Regions from separate parts of the Geobacillus sp. WSUCF1 genome, predicted to be linked through region 1. Evidence: predicted binding sites of a transcription regulator. Region 1 holds the regulator's gene; the other holds the start of a gene.
What was found. Region 1 encodes LexA, which represses DNA repair genes until DNA is damaged. Its sites were predicted from a motif close to CGAACATATGTTCG; they were not measured.

Region 1 (8,732 bases):
TCAAATCGCCATCGCCGCAAATGGCGTACGTATAATGATTGATAATCTCAAACCCGTCGCGGTTGTATGTAGCGGCCAAATGCCGCTCCGCCATCGCCATGCCGACCGCCATCGCGATCCCTTGGCCAAGCGGTCCCGTCGTCGCTTCCACGCCCGGCGTATGGCCGTATTCCGGATGGCCCGGCGTTTTGCTTCCCCATTGACGGAATTGTTTCAAATCATCCATCGATACGTCGTAGCCGCTTAAATGAAGCAAGCTGTACAATAACATCGACCCGTGCCCGGCTGACAAGACAAACCGGTCGCGGTTGAACCAGTTTGGATTCGCCGGGTTATGATTCATAAATTTCGTCCAAAGCGTGTACGCCATCGGCGCCGCGCCCATCGGCATGCCCGGGTGCCCGGATTTCGCTTTTTCGATCGCGTCAATCGACAGCGTTCGAATCGTCGTAATCGCCAACTCCTCGATTGAATGCGCCATCGTCTTCCTCCCTTTCATCAACATGGTGTCATTTACTATCATATAGAAAATCGATCGGCTTGTACAACGTTATTTTCCGAGCCACCCCTCTTTCGACCGTTTAATGGAAGCGCCGCCGCTGGCTTTCCTTTAATTTTTTCGGCGTCACGTCGTTGCCGTTCGGGTCAATGACGGTCACTGTATGGAGCATATCGGTCATCGCCTTGCGGAACGCTTGAATGTACTCACGGCGCAGCTTCGCTTGCTCGAAGGCCTCTTCGGCCGACAAGCCGGCCGTTTTCGCTTTTTTCGCCAGTTCATTGATGCGGGCTAATTTATGTTTGGCAAGCATTGATCATCTTCTCCTATCTGCCATATTCTCACTCTGTTTTATCTTATCTGATCAACCGGGAAGATGGCAACGATGGCATCTTGGCTTCCTTTGCCCGCTCGCCGCTTTAGGGTCAGGCGCAGTACACGATCAACGCCGCCTTTGTTGCTCGTCCATATATTCCTGGTAACGCCGATGGACGGTCGCCTTGGACGCCTCGTAACCGAAGCTTCGCATCGTCGCGGCGATATCGGCAAACGTCAGTCCGCGCTCGCGCAAGCGGACGATCTCCTCAACCGGCAGATCAATTCGATCGCGCCCGGCGTTTTCGCCCCGGCGCCTTAGGTTCCGCTCCGGTCGGTAGCCGCTGGCGATGGCTCGCTGCATGCCACGCTTAATTTTGGCGTTATGTATTTTTCTTTGGTACTCCTCGACAATCGCGATGATGGATAACACCATCTCATCGGCCTCCGACAGCGGCATCTCCCCGCGGTGGCTGGCGCTGTATATTTTCACCCCTTGCTTTTTCAAGCAATGCAGCACCGCCATGCGCGCATGGCCGCGCCCAAGCCGCGTTTCATCTTGAATGAGCAGCACATCGACCTCGCCTTCCTCGCAAAGCGAAAGCAGCTCCAACACGCCGTCGCGGTCGGCTTCATAACCGCTCGCCTGCTCGGCGATCACTTTAGCGACTTCAAATCCACACTCGGCCGCCAGTCGCTCGAGCTCATCTCGTTGCCTCGCGAGCGACGTTTCCTGTTCAGCTTTGTCCGTGCTGACTCGGCAGTAAATGACCGCCCTCATGGCCAATCCCTTCTTTCCATCACTGATTGACGGCCACCGAGCCGCCCTGCTTTGATTTTAACACAGGAATGACAATTTGTTCACCGGCGGCAAGACGCGGGCTCGGCAAATGGTTGACATCGACGACCCAGCGGATGAACTCATCAGGCGGCATATGGTGTTCCTGTTCGTACTGTTTTGCCAGCCCCCAAAGCGTATCGCCGGGAGCGACCGTGATCGTCACGTATTCTTTTTTATCGACCGGGCTGCTGGCGTAAACGAACCCTGCCAACACGAGCGCAAACAAAAATGAAAACAAAACATAGTGCAGCAACGTTCTCCCCATTCTCCCCACCCTTTCTAGAATGTTTGTTCGCTTTCCTTCATTATAGTCAAGAACATTTGTTTGTGTCAATAAAAAACTCGAACTTATGTTTGTTTTTTCGTCTTCCGCATGGTATAATGAAGGCAAATGATGTGGCGAGAGGTGTGAAACCATGACGAAACTGTCAAAACGACAACAGCAAATTTTAGAGTTTATTAAACAGGAAGTAAAAACAAAAGGCTATCCTCCGTCGGTGCGGGAAATTGGGGAAGCGGTTGGACTGGCGTCAAGTTCGACGGTCCACGGGCATCTCGCGCGCCTAGAAAGCAAAGGGTACATCCGCCGCGACCCGACAAAGCCGCGCGCCATTGAAATTTTGGACAACGATATGGCCAAGGAGAGAGAAAAAGAGGAGATCATCTCGGTGCCGATCATCGGCAAGGTGACGGCCGGTCAACCGATTACAGCGGTGGAAAACATCGAAGGCTACTTTCCGCTGCCGAAGCGGCTCGCCGCCGGCGAGGAGCAGCTGTTTATGCTTGAAGTGATGGGCGACAGCATGATCGAAGCCGGCATTCTCGACGGCGACTACGTCATCGTCCGCCAGCAGTCATCGGCCAACAACGGCGACATCGTCGTCGCCATGACGGAAGACAACGAGGCGACGGTGAAGCGGTTTTTCAAGGAAAAAGACCACATCCGCCTGCAGCCGGAAAACGCCCATCTTGAGCCGATCATCGTCCGCGACTGCACGATTCTCGGCAAAGTGATCGGCGTCTATCGCCTGTTCGACTGACTCGTGCCGGCCTGCGCCCATAAAAAAGCTGCCCTGAAAAAAACGGGGCAGCTTTTTTATGAATCAGTAGAGTTCCATATATTGGTCCAATTCCCATTGATGAACCGTTGTCCGATACATATCCCACTCGATTTCTTTCGCTTCGACGAAATGCTCGAATAAATGTTTGCCGAGCGCGTGAATCATCACTTCATCGGACTTCAAGTTTTCCAACGCTTCATAGAGCGTTGCCGGCAAATCGACAATGCCTTCTTCGAGCCGTTCTTCTTTCGTCATGACGTAAATGTTTCGATCCACTGGCGCCGGAGGAGTGAGCTTGTTGCGAATGCCGTCAAGCCCAGCGGCTAAAAGCACCGCCATGGCCAAGTATGGGTTGGCCGACGGGTCAACGCTGCGCACCTCAATGCGCGTGCTCATGCCGCGCGAAGCTGGAATGCGGATGAGCGGGCTGCGGTTGCGCGCCGACCAAGCGACGTAGCACGGCGCTTCATAGCCTGGAACAAGCCGCTTGTACGAGTTGACGGTCGGGTTCGTCACCGCCGTAAAGTTCGGCGCATGCTTCAGCACACCGGCGATAAACTGCCGTGCCGTATCGCTCAACTGCAAGTCGCCGTTCGGATCGAAAAAGGCGTTTTCACCGTTGCGGAACAGCGACAGGTTGCAATGCATTCCTGAACCGTTAATCCCAAAAATCGGCTTCGGCATAAAGGTCGCATGCAATCCATGTTTGCGGGCGATCGTTTTGACGACGAGCTTAAACGTTTGAATGTCGTCGCACGCTTTAATCGCATGGGCGTATTTAAAATCGATCTCATGCTGGCCCGGGGCGACTTCATGATGGGACGCTTCGATTTCAAACCCCATTTCCTCAAGCTCGAGCACAATGTCGCGCCGGCAGTTTTCCCCAAGATCGGTCGGCGCCAAATCGAAATAGCCGCCGCGATCGTTCAGCTCCATCGTCGGGTGTCCTTTTTCGTCAAGCTTGAAAAGGAAGAATTCAGGCTCAGCTCCTAAGTTAAAGGCGTTGAAGCCAAGCGCCTCCATCTCTTTCAGCATCCGCTTCAAGTTGTAGCGTGGGCAGCCTTCAAACGGCGTGCCGTCCGGGTTGTAAATGTCGCAGATAAAGCGGGCGACTTTCCCTTTTTCTGCGGTCCACGGGAAAATGACGAACGTATCCAAGTCCGGATACAAATACATATCCGACTCTTCAATGCGGACAAATCCTTCGATCGACGACCCGTCAAACATAATTTTGTTGTTAAGCGCTTTCTCCAGCTGGCTGATCGGAATTTCGACGTTTTTGATCGTGCCCAAAATATCGGTGAATTGCAGGCGGATGTACTTGACATTTTCCTCTTTGACGATGTGTAGAATGTCGTCACGCGTATATTTTGCCATGTCCAAACTCCTCCCCGGCTCGGAAATCATGTTCCGTCATTAATGAAAGAAGCGAGCGAGATCTCCTTGGCGAAGCGATGCGCGCTGGAACCGCCCGGCCTGCAGCAATTCATTCCGCAAAATTTCGCGCAGTTCTTCGTCCGACAGCTTCGGTTTTCCTACTTTTTCGACTTTCTCCGCCTGCTGGTGGCGTCCTTCCTCCCGCGCGGCAAAAATTTGCTTAATGCCCGCCAAGTTGACGCCTTGGTCGATCAAATCTTTAATTTCCAGCAAGCGGTCAATGTCATTGAGCGAAAACAGCCGCCGGTTGCCTTCCGTGCGCGCTGGCGTGACGAGGCCGTGCTCTTCGTAATAGCGGATTTGGCGGGCCGATAGATCCGTCAGCTGCATCACGATCCCAATCGGAAACAATGGCATGGAACGACGAATATGGCTGCTCATGCCAATTCCTCCTCGCTTTTGATACCTTCATTTTACCATAATGTCAAGAAACGAGTCAATGAAGCGTTACATTTTCTCACAAACAAATCAACTGCTGTTCAAGCAAACGGTGGACGGCTGAACAAATGGCGATTTTGACGTGTGAATACGTCAGCCCGCCTTGCACGTAGGCGACATATGGCGGCCGCAGCGGCCCGTCTGCCGTTAGCTCGATGCTCGCGCCCTGCACGAACGTGCCGGCCGCCATGATGACTTTGTCTTCATAGCCCGGCATCTCGCTTGGGTGCGGGGTAAAATGGGCGTTGACGGGAGAAGCGGCTTGGATGGCTTGACAAAAAGCAACCATTTGTTCTGGATCGTCAAAGCGGACCGATTGCACAAGGTCCGTGCGCTTCTCCTTCCACGACGGCGATGTCGAAAGCCCGATGCGCTCGAGCATCGCCGCCGTAAACACCGCTCCTTTGAGCGCCTGGCCGACAATGTGAGGGGCGAGGAAAAACCCTTGGTACATCTCCGGCAACGCATACAGTGACGGACCGACTTCCGCTCCGATGCCCGGCGAGGTCATCCGGTAAGCGCACGCTTCGACGTATTTTTGCCTCCCAACGATATAGCCGCCTGTTTTCGCCAAGCCCCCGCCCGGGTTTTTAATGAGGGAGCCGGCCATCAAATCGGCGCCGACATGACACGGCTCTTTCTCCTCCACAAACTCGCCGTAGCAGTTGTCGACAAACACGACGACGTCGGGCTTAATCGCTTTGACAAAAGCGATCATCTCCGCGATTTCGTCGACCGTAAACGACGGGCGTGTCGCATAGCCGCGCGAACGTTGAATGCCGATCATTTTCGTCCGCTCGTTCATCGCCCCGCGCACCGCCGGAAAATCAACGGCCCCGTCCGCCGTAAGCGGCACGCTTCGGTAGCGGATGCCAAACTCTTTCAGCGAGCCGACGCCGCGGCCGCGGACGCCGACGATTTCCTCAAGCGTATCGTACGGAGCGCCGGTGATGTAAAGCAGTTCATCGCCCGGGCGCAACACGCCGAACAAAGCGATGGCAATCGCGTGCGTGCCGGAGATGATTTGCGGGCGCACAAGCCCCGCTTCCGCCCCGAATACATCGGCGTAAATGCGGTCAAGCGTATCGCGGCCGATATCGTCATAGCCATACCCGGTCGATGGGATGAAATGCCCGTCGCTCACTTGATGGCGGCGGAAACTGTCGAGCACACGATATTGGTTCGCATCGACCATCCGGTCGATGCGCCGGTGGATCGGCGCAATTTGCCGTTCGACTTCCTCAACAAGTGCAGCGATCGTTTCTCCATGTTTCCATTGTGTCCAAAACATCGATGAACCCTTTCTACCGTTGGAATGATTGCAATTCCCCATACAAGGGATGCGCTGGCAGCACGTACCCTTGGCAGTCGTACGTGCCCCCCTGTTCATTATAATGCCATTCGTGCAAAATGGTGTCCGATTTTAGCTGGGCGAGCAGTTTTCCTTCCCCGCTCGGGATCGATACGTCATAATGAACCATTTGCCGTTTCACCGCTTCTTCAATAAAGCGGCGGAGCCGGTCGACATCGGCAGCCGAGAGCGCGCTCATCACGATCGCATCGGTTGTCGTCGGGAGAAATTCCAGCGTTTGCCGGTCGCTTTTATTGTAAACGGTGACGGCCGGAATGGAAGAAGCCCCTAGTTCCGCCAAGAGCCGCGATACCGTCCGCTCATGCTCGGCGTAGTCCGGATGCGACGAATCGACGACGTGAAGCAATAAATCCGCTTCCTTCACTTCTTCAAGCGTCGAGCGAAACGCAGCGACAAGCGTCGTCGGCAAGTCTTGAATGAACCCGACCGTATCGGTGAGAAGCACCGTGTAGCCGCATGGCAAGACGCATTTGCGCGTCAACGGGTCGAGCGTGGCAAACAGCAAGTTTTCCTCGAACGAATCGGCGGCGGTCAGCCGGTTGAAAATCGTCGACTTGCCGGCGTTCGTATAGCCGACAAGCGCCACTTGAAAGGCGCGGTTTTTTTGCCGGCGCTCGCGGTAGCGTTCGCGATGCTCAGCCACCCGGCGAAGTTCGCCTTTAATATCGTCAATGCGGCGGCGAATGTGACGGCGGTCGGTCTCCAGCTTCGTCTCCCCCGGACCGCGCGTGCCGATGCCGCCGCCCAAGCGAGACAGCGCCTCCCCTTGGCCGCTAAGGCGCGGCAGCATATACTCCAGCTGGGCGAGCTCGACTTGCAGCTTTCCTTCTTTCGATCGGGCGCGCTGAGCAAAAATGTCTAAAATGAGCTGCGTCCGGTCAAGGACTTTCACCTCGCCAAGCAGGTTCGTCAAATTGCGCGCTTGGCTTGGGGAAAGCTCGCTGTTGAAAACGACAAGATCCGGTTCGAGTTCCTTCACAAGGGCGGCGAGCTCTTCCGTTTTTCCTTTGCCGATATACGTCGCCGGATGCGGCGCTTCACGTTTTTGCGTCACCTCTGCCACAACCTCGCCGTTCGCCGTCGCAACGAGCGAAGCGAGCTCCTCCATCGAATAGCGAAACCGTTCATCATCGACACCAGCGAGCTGGCAGCCGACAAGGATCGCTTGTTCACGGCTCATGGCATCCCCCTTCCTTTCCCTCGCGGCGAACATGTTCTCTACGTTCATGATACCAAATCCCACCGTCGGTCTGCTAGTTCGTTCCAAAAAAACGATTGATTTTCCGCCGCTTTTGCCTCTACAATGATACAAGAACACGACACGGAAAGGAACAGCACGAATGACGTGGGAAGTATTGAGCATCATCGGCACGATCGCCTTTGCCATCAGCGGGGCGATCGTCGCCATGGAAGAGGAGTACGACTTGCTTGGGGTGTACATTTTGGGAATCGTCACCGCCTTTGGCGGCGGAGCGGTGCGCAACTTGCTGATCGGCGTTCCCGTGTCGGCGTTATGGGAACAGCAGCCGCTCTTTCTTGTCGCTTTGGCGGCCATGACAGTTGTGTATTTGTTCCCAAAGCAAATGCTGCCGCCGTGGAAGCGGTGGGGCAACTTTTTTGACGCCCTTGGGTTGTCCGCGTTCGCCATTCAAGGGGCGCTGCATGCCGTCAACATGGGGCATCCATTAAGCGCGGTCATCGTCGCCGCGGTGTTGACCGGAAGCGGCGGCGGCATGATCCGTGACGTGTTGGCGGGAAGAAAGCCGCTCGTGTTGCGCGCAGAAATTTATGCCGCCTGGGCCATTCTCGCCGGTCTCGCCGTTGGGCTGAAATGGGCCGAATCGCCCATGGAGCTGTATGTGCTGTTGATTGTCGTCGCCGCCCTCCGCATTTTGTCGTACACATACGGTTGGAAGCTGCCGCGGCGGGCGGTTGGAGAAAAAGCGGGCGAGCAATGATCAAATGGCAAAAACAACATCTACTCATTGATTCGTACGAAAAGATAGACGGCTCCTCGCTTTTATATAGATGCAATTTAAAGCTTTGCCATTTTTCTTTTTTACCGGTCATTTCATCCGACTGTCGAGTGACCGAACAACGCGGCTTAAAGACCCATATATGGGTCTGTGAAGCAGGCGGTTGTTCGGTCCTCCGTCACGCCAAGGCGTGACGGAGAAGCCTGTGGCTTTCCTCCGACAGTCGAAAAGGGGAAAACCGCTTTTCCGTCAAGGATATGTTAAACTTCTTCGTTGCATCTATATAGTTTGCTGACGCTTTCCTTTACGCGCTTTGCCCGCTTCGCACCGCCACGACCACCCCAGCAACGATCAGCGCCCCACCAAGCCAAAACGAGGCGGTGAGCTCCTCATGCAACAGCAGCCAGCCAAAGAGCGAGCCGACAAGCGGCTGGAAAAAGAAAAAGAGCGAGCCGACGCCGGCGTCGATCATTTCCATCCCTTTGTTCCAAAGAAAAAATGCCCCCGCCGTCGATACAACGCCAAGATACAACACTCCAAGGGCGACGGGAACGCTCCAATGGCTCGCGGCAAGCCCTGGCCCTTCGGCGAACATCATCGGGGTCATGCCAATGAATGCCACAAAAATGGCATACGTAGTGACCGAAAACACGGACAGGCGAGCTGACGCCATTTTCACCAGCACCGACAACAGCGCCCAAGTGATCGCCGCGCCGACTAACGCCATATTTCCAGCGAACGTCGACTCCCCGCTGCCCCCGAGGCCAACGATGACGATGACACCCGCTGTCGC
Region 2 (8,732 bases), on a different contig from region 1:
CGATTACGCCGGCGATGCCGGTCGGCTCGAAGCTGGAAGGGTTCGCAAGCGAGTTCCCCGATCGGATGTTTGATGTTGGCATCGCCGAGCAGCATGCGACAACGCTTGCGGCTGGATTGGCGACGCAAGGGATGAAACCGTTTTTGGCCATTTATTCGACATTTTTGCAGCGCGCCTATGACCAAGTCGTCCATGATGTATGCCGGCAAAACTTAAATGTCTTTTTCGCCATTGACCGTGCTGGGTTGGTCGGGGCGGACGGCGAAACGCACCAAGGGGTGTTTGACATCGCCTTTTTGCGCCATGTGCCGAACTTGGTGTTGATGATGCCAAAAGACGAAAACGAAGGACAGCACATGGTGTACACCGCCATCCGCTACGACGACGGGCCAATCGCCATGCGTTTCCCGCGCGGCAACGGGCTTGGCGTACCGCTTGATGAGGAGCTGAAAGAAATCCCAATCGGCACGTGGGAAGTGTTGCGCGACGGCTGCGATGCGGCGATTTTGACGTTTGGCACGACGATTTCGATGGCGCTTAAGGCGGCCGACGAGCTGGCGAAAGACGGCATATCGGTGAAAGTCGTCAACGCTCGCTTTTTGAAGCCGATGGACGTGGCGATGCTTCACGAACTGCTTGAGAGCCGCCTGCCGATCTTAACGGTCGAAGAGGCGGTGCTGCAAGGCGGCTTTGGCAGTGCTGTGTTGGAGTTTGCTCATGATCATGGTTATCACGGAGCGGTCATCGAACGGATGGGCATCCCGGACCGCTTTATCGAACATGGAAGCGTCAGCGAGCTGCTCAATGAAATCGGGCTGACGTCGACCCATATCATCGACCGCATCAAAACGATGGTGCCAAGAAAACAGAAAAGGGCTTGAGACATGAAAGGAAAAAAAAGAACGGCTCGATGTGCTGCTTGTCGAACGAGGGCTGGCGGAAACGCGAGAAAAGGCGAAGCGGGCGATCATGGCCGGGCTTGTCTATTCAAACGACGTTCGACTCGATAAGCCCGGGGAAAAAGTGCCGGTTGACATTCCGCTTGAGGTGAAAGGCAACCCGCTTCCGTACGTCAGCCGCGGTGGGTTGAAACTGGAAAAAGCGTTGCGCGAGTTTCATATTCGCGTGGAAAATAAAATTGTTCTTGACATCGGCGCGTCGACCGGCGGTTTCACCGACTGCGCCTTGCAGCATGGGGCGAAGCTGACGTATGCCGTCGATGTCGGCTACAACCAGCTTGCTTGGAAGCTGCGTCAAGACGAGCGCGTCGTTGTGATGGAGCGGACGAACTTCCGCTACGTGACGCCGGATCAGTTTACGAAAGGGCTGCCGGAAGTAGCTGTCATCGATGTCTCGTTTATTTCGCTGCGGCTCATTTTGCCGGTCGTCAAGACGGTCATGGTGCCGGGCGGCGATGTGATTGCGCTCGTCAAGCCGCAGTTTGAAGCCGGCAGGGAAAAGGTCGGCAAAAAGGGGATTGTTCGCGACCCGAACATTCACGAGGAAGTGCTCGAATCGATCATTCAATTCGCCTGTGCGGAAGGGTTCGATGTTCTTCATTTAACGTATTCACCGATTACCGGCGGCGATGGCAACATTGAGTTTTTGCTTCACGCCGTTTATTCGGGAGAAAATCGCAAAGGGGAAAACCGTCTGACGATGCCGATCGCACATATCGTACGTGAGGCGCACGCCCATCTACGTGGCGACAGGACAGAGGGGCATGGCGAATAGAGGCGGGAAACAACAGCGTGGCATTTTGCAAGCAAAGAGGTGGCGCAGTGTGAACAAAGGGCAAAGGCATATTAAAATTCGCGAAATCATTATGAACCATGACATTGAAACGCAAGACGAGCTTGTCGACCGGCTGAGAGAAGCTGGCTTTAACGTCACCCAAGCGACTGTCTCGCGCGACATTAAAGAAATGCAGCTCGTCAAAGTGCCGATGGCCAACGGACGCTACAAGTACAGCCTTCCGTCCGACCAGCGCTTCAATCCGCTGCAAAAGCTGAAGCGGGCGCTTGTTGATGTGTTTGTGAAGCTTGACGGAACGGGCAACTTGCTTGTGTTGCGGACGTTGCCGGGCAACGCCCATGCCGTCGGCGTCTTGCTCGACAATTTGGATTGGAACGAAATCGTCGGTACGATTTGCGGCGACGATACGTGCCTGATCATTTGCCGGACGCCGAAAGATGCGGAAAAAGTGTCCGACCAGCTGTTGTCCATGCTCTAGGCGAGGACCGGCCCAGCTCCCATTCTGCGTTCAAGGACGGAACGACAGGGCGGTCCTCGTTTGCAAATCCGAACATACGTGCTATAATCAAAAGTGGAATCAATCGGACAGGCAAGGAGTGGTGAAATGCTCGCCGAGCTGTCGATTAAAAATTTCGCCATTATCGAGTCGCTCTCGTTGTCGTTCGACAAAGGGCTGACGGTGTTAACCGGCGAAACGGGAGCCGGCAAATCGATCATCATCGACGCGATTCATTTGTTGATCGGCGGACGCGGCTCCGCTGAATTTGTCCGCTTTGGGGCGGAAAAGGCGGAAATCGAAGGGCTGTTTTTGCTTGATGATGACCGCCATCCATGCTGGCAAAAATGCGCAGACGTTGGCATCGACGCCAGCGACGGCATGATCGTGTTGCGCCGCGATATTTTCGCCAACGGCAAAAGCGTCTGCCGCATTAACGGCAAGCTCGTCACGACGGCGGTGCTGCGCGACATCGGGGCGACGCTTGTGGATATTCACGGCCAGCATGAACATCAAGAACTGATGGATCCGTCCCGCCATCTGCCGCTTTTAGACGAGTTCGGCGGCCTAGAGGCAGCAGAGGCGCTTGCTCGCTACCGCGCCGTCTACGAGCGGTATGAGGAGCTCGGAAAAAAATTGAAAAAGCTGAGCGAAAATGAACAGCAAATGGCGCACCGGCTTGATTTGTTGACGTTTCAGTTGCGCGAAATCGAACAGGCGGCGCTCGAGCCGGGCGAGGACGAGCGGCTGATGGAGGAAAAAGTTCGCATCGTCAATTTTCAAAAAATTTATACCGCGCTGCAGAAAAGTTATGAGGCCCTCTCCGGAGAGGGACGCGGACTTGATTCGATCGGGGAGGCGATGCGCCATCTCGATGACGTCGCAGGCATGGATGCAGCGCTCAAAGATGCGCATGAAACGACGTCGAACTGCTACTATTTGCTCGAGGAAGTCATGTACAAGCTGCGCGATCAAATTGAGGAGATGGAGTACGACCCAGAGCGGCTCGATGCCATTGAAAGCCGTCTCGCGGAAATCGGGCAGCTCAAACGAAAATACGGGGCGACGATCGCCGATATTTTGCACTATGCCGAGACGATCGCCGAGGAAATCGAGACAATCGAAAATCGCGAAACGCATGTGCATGAGCTTAAGCAGCAGCTCGCTCTGGTGACGGACGAGTTGCTTACGGAGGCGAAAAACGTCACCGCTGTTCGGCAAACATATGCCCAGCGCCTGATTGAGCGCATTCATCAAGAACTGAAAGACTTGTACATGGACAAAACGAAATTTGACATCGTATTTGCCAAGCGCGAAGGATCGCTTGACGCCCCCTTGGTCGACGGCGTGCCGGTTAGGTTCCAAGAAGACGGCATCGATGTCGTCGAGTTTTACATTTCGACGAACGTCGGCGAGCCGTTAAAACCGCTCGTCAAAGTCGCTTCCGGCGGCGAGCTGTCGCGCATTATGCTGGCGTTGAAAACGATTTTTTCCAAACATCAAGGAGTGACGTCGATTGTTTTTGATGAGGTCGACACCGGTGTCAGCGGACGCGTCGCCCAGGCGATGGCGGAAAAAATTTACCACATCGCCAGCCAGTCGCAAGTGCTTTGCATTTCCCATCTGCCGCAAGTCGCTGCGATGGCGGACACGCACTTGTTGATCGCCAAAGAGACGGATGGGGAACGGACGAAAACAGTCGTGAGGAAGCTCAATGAGGAGGAGAAAGTGAAAGAAATCGGGCGGATGATTTCCGGCGTCGAGATGACGGAATTGACGAAACGGCATGCCAAAGAGCTGTTGGAACTGGCGGCGAAAATGAAACATTGATTCCTGTTTCCCCTGTTCGTCGAGGGGAGGTGCATCCCTCTCAAAGCGGGCCGATTCCGCCTGCCTGTTCTCACTTGGCGCTCGCTTTCCTTAAGAGAACTACGGTGTTTCATAAAGATAAGCAAAAAGCCGCGCGGCTGTCCGGATGCAAGTCCATCCAATTCCGGGCAGCTTTTTTATCGGCAGGGCGATTATATTTTCCCCGGTTCAGGCAAAATTAAAACTGTAACCGTTTTGGCATGGTGTAGGCGGGAGCGAGGAGAGTGGACGACATTGAATAAAGAAACGGCGCGAAAAGTCGCAGGAGTGCTTCTCCTTGGTATATTGACGGCCATCGCTTTTTCCAAACCGATGAAGGAATATTGGCAAATTCCGAAGCAGCTTGTCCTGTTTGAAGGCGATGCGGTTGAATTTCCTGCCGCTTCCCTTCCCGTACAAGCGGCCGTCAATGACCGAAACGCTCCCGAAACGCTCAATATTGAGCGAAAAAACGGTTCTCTGTCTGTAAAGGCGAAACGCCGCGGACATGAAACGATGGTGTTGCAGGTTGCCGGAATGCCGATCAAGCAAGTGGATGTCAACGTGCTGCCGACGCTCAAAGTCATTCCCGGCGGACAATCGATCGGCGTCAAGCTCAATACCGTCGGCGTTCTTGTCGTCGGTTACCACCTTGTCGAAACCGAAAACGGGAAAAAATCGCCGGGAGAGGCAGCCGGCATTCAAGTCGGCGACATCATTATCGGCATTAACGGCCAAAAAATCGAAAACATGAGCGACCTCTCCCCTTTCATCGAGGAGGCCGGCAAAACGGGAAAACCGCTTCATCTAAAAATTCTGCGCGATCAGCACTCCATGACGGTGAAGCTCGTTCCGCTGAGAGACAGGCATGACGATGTGTACCGCATCGGCCTGTACATTCGCGATTCGGCCGCCGGCATCGGGACGATGACATTTTACGACCCCAAATCAAAAACATATGGCGCACTTGGCCATGTCATCTCTGACATGGATACGAAAAAGCCGATTGTCGTGCAAAACGGGCAAATTATGCGCTCGACCGTTACATCGATCGAAAAAGGGACGAGCGGCAATCCAGGTGAAAAATTAGCCCGCTTTTCCGACGGCGAAGAAGTGATCGGCACGATCACCACCAACAGCCCGTTTGGCATTTTTGGCAAGCTTACAAAGCCACTGCCGAACGGTCCGTTCACAAAACCGATCCCGGTTGCCTTGGCGAACCAAGTGAAAGAAGGACCGGCAAAAATATTGACAGTGGTGGAAAACGACAAAGTCGAGCAGTTTGACGTGGAAATTGTCAGCACCATTCCGCAGAAATTTCCGGCGACCAAAGGCCTCGTGATTCGCGTCACGGACCCGCGCTTGTTAAAGAAAACAGGGGGCATCGTCCAAGGGATGAGCGGCAGTCCGATCATTCAGGATGGAAAACTCGTCGGCGCAGTGACGCACGTTTTCGTGAACGATCCGACATCCGGCTATGGCGTCCACATTGAGTGGATGCTGCAAGAGGCAGGCATCGATCTATACGGCAAACAAAAGAAAGCGAGCTGACAAAGTCGGCTCGCTTTTTCCCGGCAGCCAACATTCGATTCTTGCGTATATTTGGTGAAATGACGAGTGATGATTTGGTCACCATTCATCTCTTCCTGATCATCCCAAGGCCAATGTTTCGAAATGCTGTGAGCGGCTTGATTGATCCCGCCATATTGGTTAGGCTGCCATTAAAAATTTTTCAAAAAAGGCGGCAAAAATTTTGCCGGTTTGGCATAGATATTTGGTGAAACATCCGTTAAAATGAAATTTGTAAAGATTTTTCGACAAACGCATCGCTGGTGAAAACGAATATTGTCTAATGAGCTCGTTTTTTGTTATAATTTTTATTTTTTGAAAAATAAAAGGATTTTTTGCTGCTGTTGTCGAATGTACGTTAACGGAATGTTACATAGCAAGAAAAAGTGGGGGAGGACGATCGTTTTGAGCATTAAGGTGTGCATTGCCGATGATAACCGCGAATTGGTGACATTGCTTGACGAATATATCTCGAGTCAGCCGGACATGGAGGTGATTGGCACGGCGTATAACGGCCAAGACTGCCTTCATATGCTCGAGGAAAAGCGGCCGGATATTTTGCTTCTGGACATCATTATGCCGCACTTGGATGGGTTGGCTGTGCTTGAGAAAGTCCGCGCAGGTTGTGAGCATCAGCCGAGCGTCATTATGCTGACGGCGTTCGGCCAGGAGGATGTCACGAAAAAGGCAGTGGAACTCGGCGCTTCCTACTTCATTTTAAAACCGTTCGACATGGAGAATTTGGTCCATCACATTCGGCAGATTCATGGCAAAACGGCGCCGATGGTCAGAAAAACCGGCTCTGCCTACCAGGCGCGCGACAACAAACCGAAAAATTTGGATGCGAGCATTACGAGCATCATCCATGAAATCGGCGTCCCGGCGCATATTAAAGGCTATCTGTACTTGCGCGAAGCGATCGCGATGGTGTACCACGACATCGAACTGCTCGGCTCCATCACGAAAGTGCTCTATCCGGACATCGCGAAAAAATACAACACGACCGCCAGCCGCGTCGAGCGCGCCATTCGCCATGCGATCGAAGTCGCTTGGAGCCGCGGCAACCTCGAATCGATTTCCTCGCTGTTCGGCTATACGGTGAGCGTCTCGAAGGCAAAGCCGACAAACTCGGAATTCATCGCCATGGTGGCCGATAAGCTCCGGCTTGAGCATAAGGCATCGTAACGGAAAACGAATGATAGCCAAAGCAGCAAGACGCTCCGCAATCGGGGGCGTCTTTTTTGCCGTTTGGCGGCTTGCTGGAACGAAAAAAGGGGGAACGTGGCTTGCGCCGGTGTGGTGTACAGAGGCGGCTTTACCGCCAAGGGCCAGACGGTTAAGACGGGTCGTTTTCTTTTTCTTTTTTCTCCAATTCCAGCAGCTTGTTCACCAAAATGTGCGGCGGCATATGCATGATCTGCTCGATCGGCACGCCGAGCGCTTTGGCCAGCTTTTGCGCTGTTTCCAGCGAAATTTTCAACGGCTGCATCATCTCACCTCGTTTGTTCATAGTATTACTTTTAGTATAACGAACGACCGCCGGTTTCGGCCAGCTCGTTGGCTGAACGGCGAATAAAGGCGAAAGGAAGAAGGCAGAATGACATTGATTTTTGCCCACCGCGGGGCGGCGGGGACGCACCCGGAAAATACGATGGCGGCGTTTATCGAGGCGGAAAAAGCGGGAGCGGACGGCATTGAATTGGATGTGCAGCTCACAAAAGACGGCGAAGTGGTCGTCATTCATGACGAAACGGTCGACCGGACGACGGACGGCAGCGGCTGGGTGAAAGACATCACGTACCGTGAACTGCGCCGATTGAACGCGGCGGCGAAATGGAGCGGCAAGCACGGCCATTGTCCGATTCCGCATCTTGAGGAAGTGCTTGCTTGGCTGTCATCAACACGGATGGCGGTCAACATCGAGCTGAAAAATAGCCTCATTGCCTACGAAACGCTTGAGCAAAAAACGATCTCCCTCGTGCGCCGCTATGGGCTTGAGAAGCGGACGATTTTGTCGTCATTCAACCATAATAGCATGCGCCTTTGCCGAACGCTTGCACCGGAAATCGAGACGGCGCTTTTGTACATCGAGCCGCTGTATGACCCATGGACGTATGTGCGCGCCATGAACGCCGACGGGGTGCATCCGCACTATCGGACGGTGACGGCGGAATTTGCCGCCGAAGCGCGGCGGCGCGGGGTGGCGGTCCGCCCGTTTACGGTAAATAAGCGAAATGTGATGAAAACGATGTTTGCTTATGGCGTTGACGCTGTCTTCACCGACTACCCCCACCAAGCGAAGCAATGGAAAGAGAAAACGCCTTAACGAGAGACGTTAAGGCATTTTTTGTTTGTCTTGAAATGGATGGTTTCCCAGTGTAATAGGCATCAACGTTCCGGGTCAAGGCGTTTTTCGTTTTCGTTGAAAACGCGCCTGCACTTTGTTGCGCTTCCGGTCGCGGTGCAGCAAAAAACCGCCGAGAAACGCCAGCCCAGCGGCAAACAGCGCGAGCCCGGCGAGAAATTGCAGCCATAAGGCAGAAAACAGCGGCCCGTTGATGCCAAACAACGCATCGCGCATCCATTTGATGCCAAGCGCCGCTCCAAGCCCGGGAATGACTAAAATCAACAGCGCAATCATTCGCCCCATCGCGATCGCGTTCCTTTCCGAAAAGAGTAGCCTTATCGACTATCATAGCGGTTATTGGGCGTTTGTCAAGGAAAGAGCAAATCAAGTATGATAAAAGTGTCTGCAAAAATTGGCATACTATAAAGTGTGGTGAATGGACATGAAAAAAGTGATGATCATTGGGGCTGACTCGCGCGGAATGTCGCTTTTGAAGCTGCTTCACGGGGCGTCGGGATTTGACGTTGTGGCGGTTGTTGACGTCGATGAACAAGCTCCGGGGGTGCAACTGGCGCAAAAATGGGGCATCGCTGCTGCGAGCGACTGGCGTCCATGGATGGCCGAGCCGCTTGATTTGATCATTGAAACGACGGGCAGGGCGGATGTCCTTGAGGAAATCCGTCGATTGGCGCCAGAGGGAGCCAATATTGTCCCAAG

Region 2: recN (DNA repair protein RecN) is a predicted target of LexA. The motif match lies at 2,303-2,316, and genes of this name have one in related genera.

The regions. Positions count from the first base shown of each region.
Region 1 covers NZ_ATCO01000132.1:13,689-22,420, reverse strand. Annotated here, with positions in the region: gene tkt (transketolase) at 1-481, opposite strand, end outside; gene I656_RS03865 (DUF896 domain-containing protein) at 582-812, opposite strand; gene I656_RS03870 (recombinase family protein) at 942-1,595, opposite strand; gene yneA (cell division suppressor protein YneA) at 1,615-1,920, opposite strand; gene lexA (transcriptional repressor LexA) at 2,072-2,695, shown strand; gene glnA (type I glutamate--ammonia ligase) at 2,759-4,093, opposite strand; gene I656_RS03885 (MerR family transcriptional regulator) at 4,133-4,534, opposite strand; gene I656_RS03890 (methionine gamma-lyase family protein) at 4,611-5,882, opposite strand; gene hflX (GTPase HflX) at 5,896-7,143, opposite strand; gene I656_RS03900 (trimeric intracellular cation channel family protein) at 7,304-7,921, shown strand; gene I656_RS03905 (DMT family transporter) at 8,244-8,732, opposite strand, start outside.
Region 2 covers NZ_ATCO01000028.1:18,845-27,576, reverse strand. Annotated here, with positions in the region: gene dxs (1-deoxy-D-xylulose-5-phosphate synthase) at 1-881, shown strand, start outside; gene I656_RS12175 (TlyA family RNA methyltransferase) at 913-1,734, shown strand; gene ahrC (transcriptional regulator AhrC/ArgR) at 1,784-2,233, shown strand; gene recN (DNA repair protein RecN) at 2,360-4,081, shown strand; gene spoIVB (SpoIVB peptidase) at 4,355-5,650, shown strand; gene spo0A (sporulation transcription factor Spo0A) at 6,035-6,853, shown strand; gene I656_RS17660 (YycC family protein) at 7,005-7,157, opposite strand; gene I656_RS12200 (glycerophosphodiester phosphodiesterase) at 7,266-7,994, shown strand; gene I656_RS12205 (DUF2627 domain-containing protein) at 8,070-8,318, opposite strand; gene I656_RS12210 (sigma-54-dependent Fis family transcriptional regulator) at 8,458-8,732, shown strand, end outside.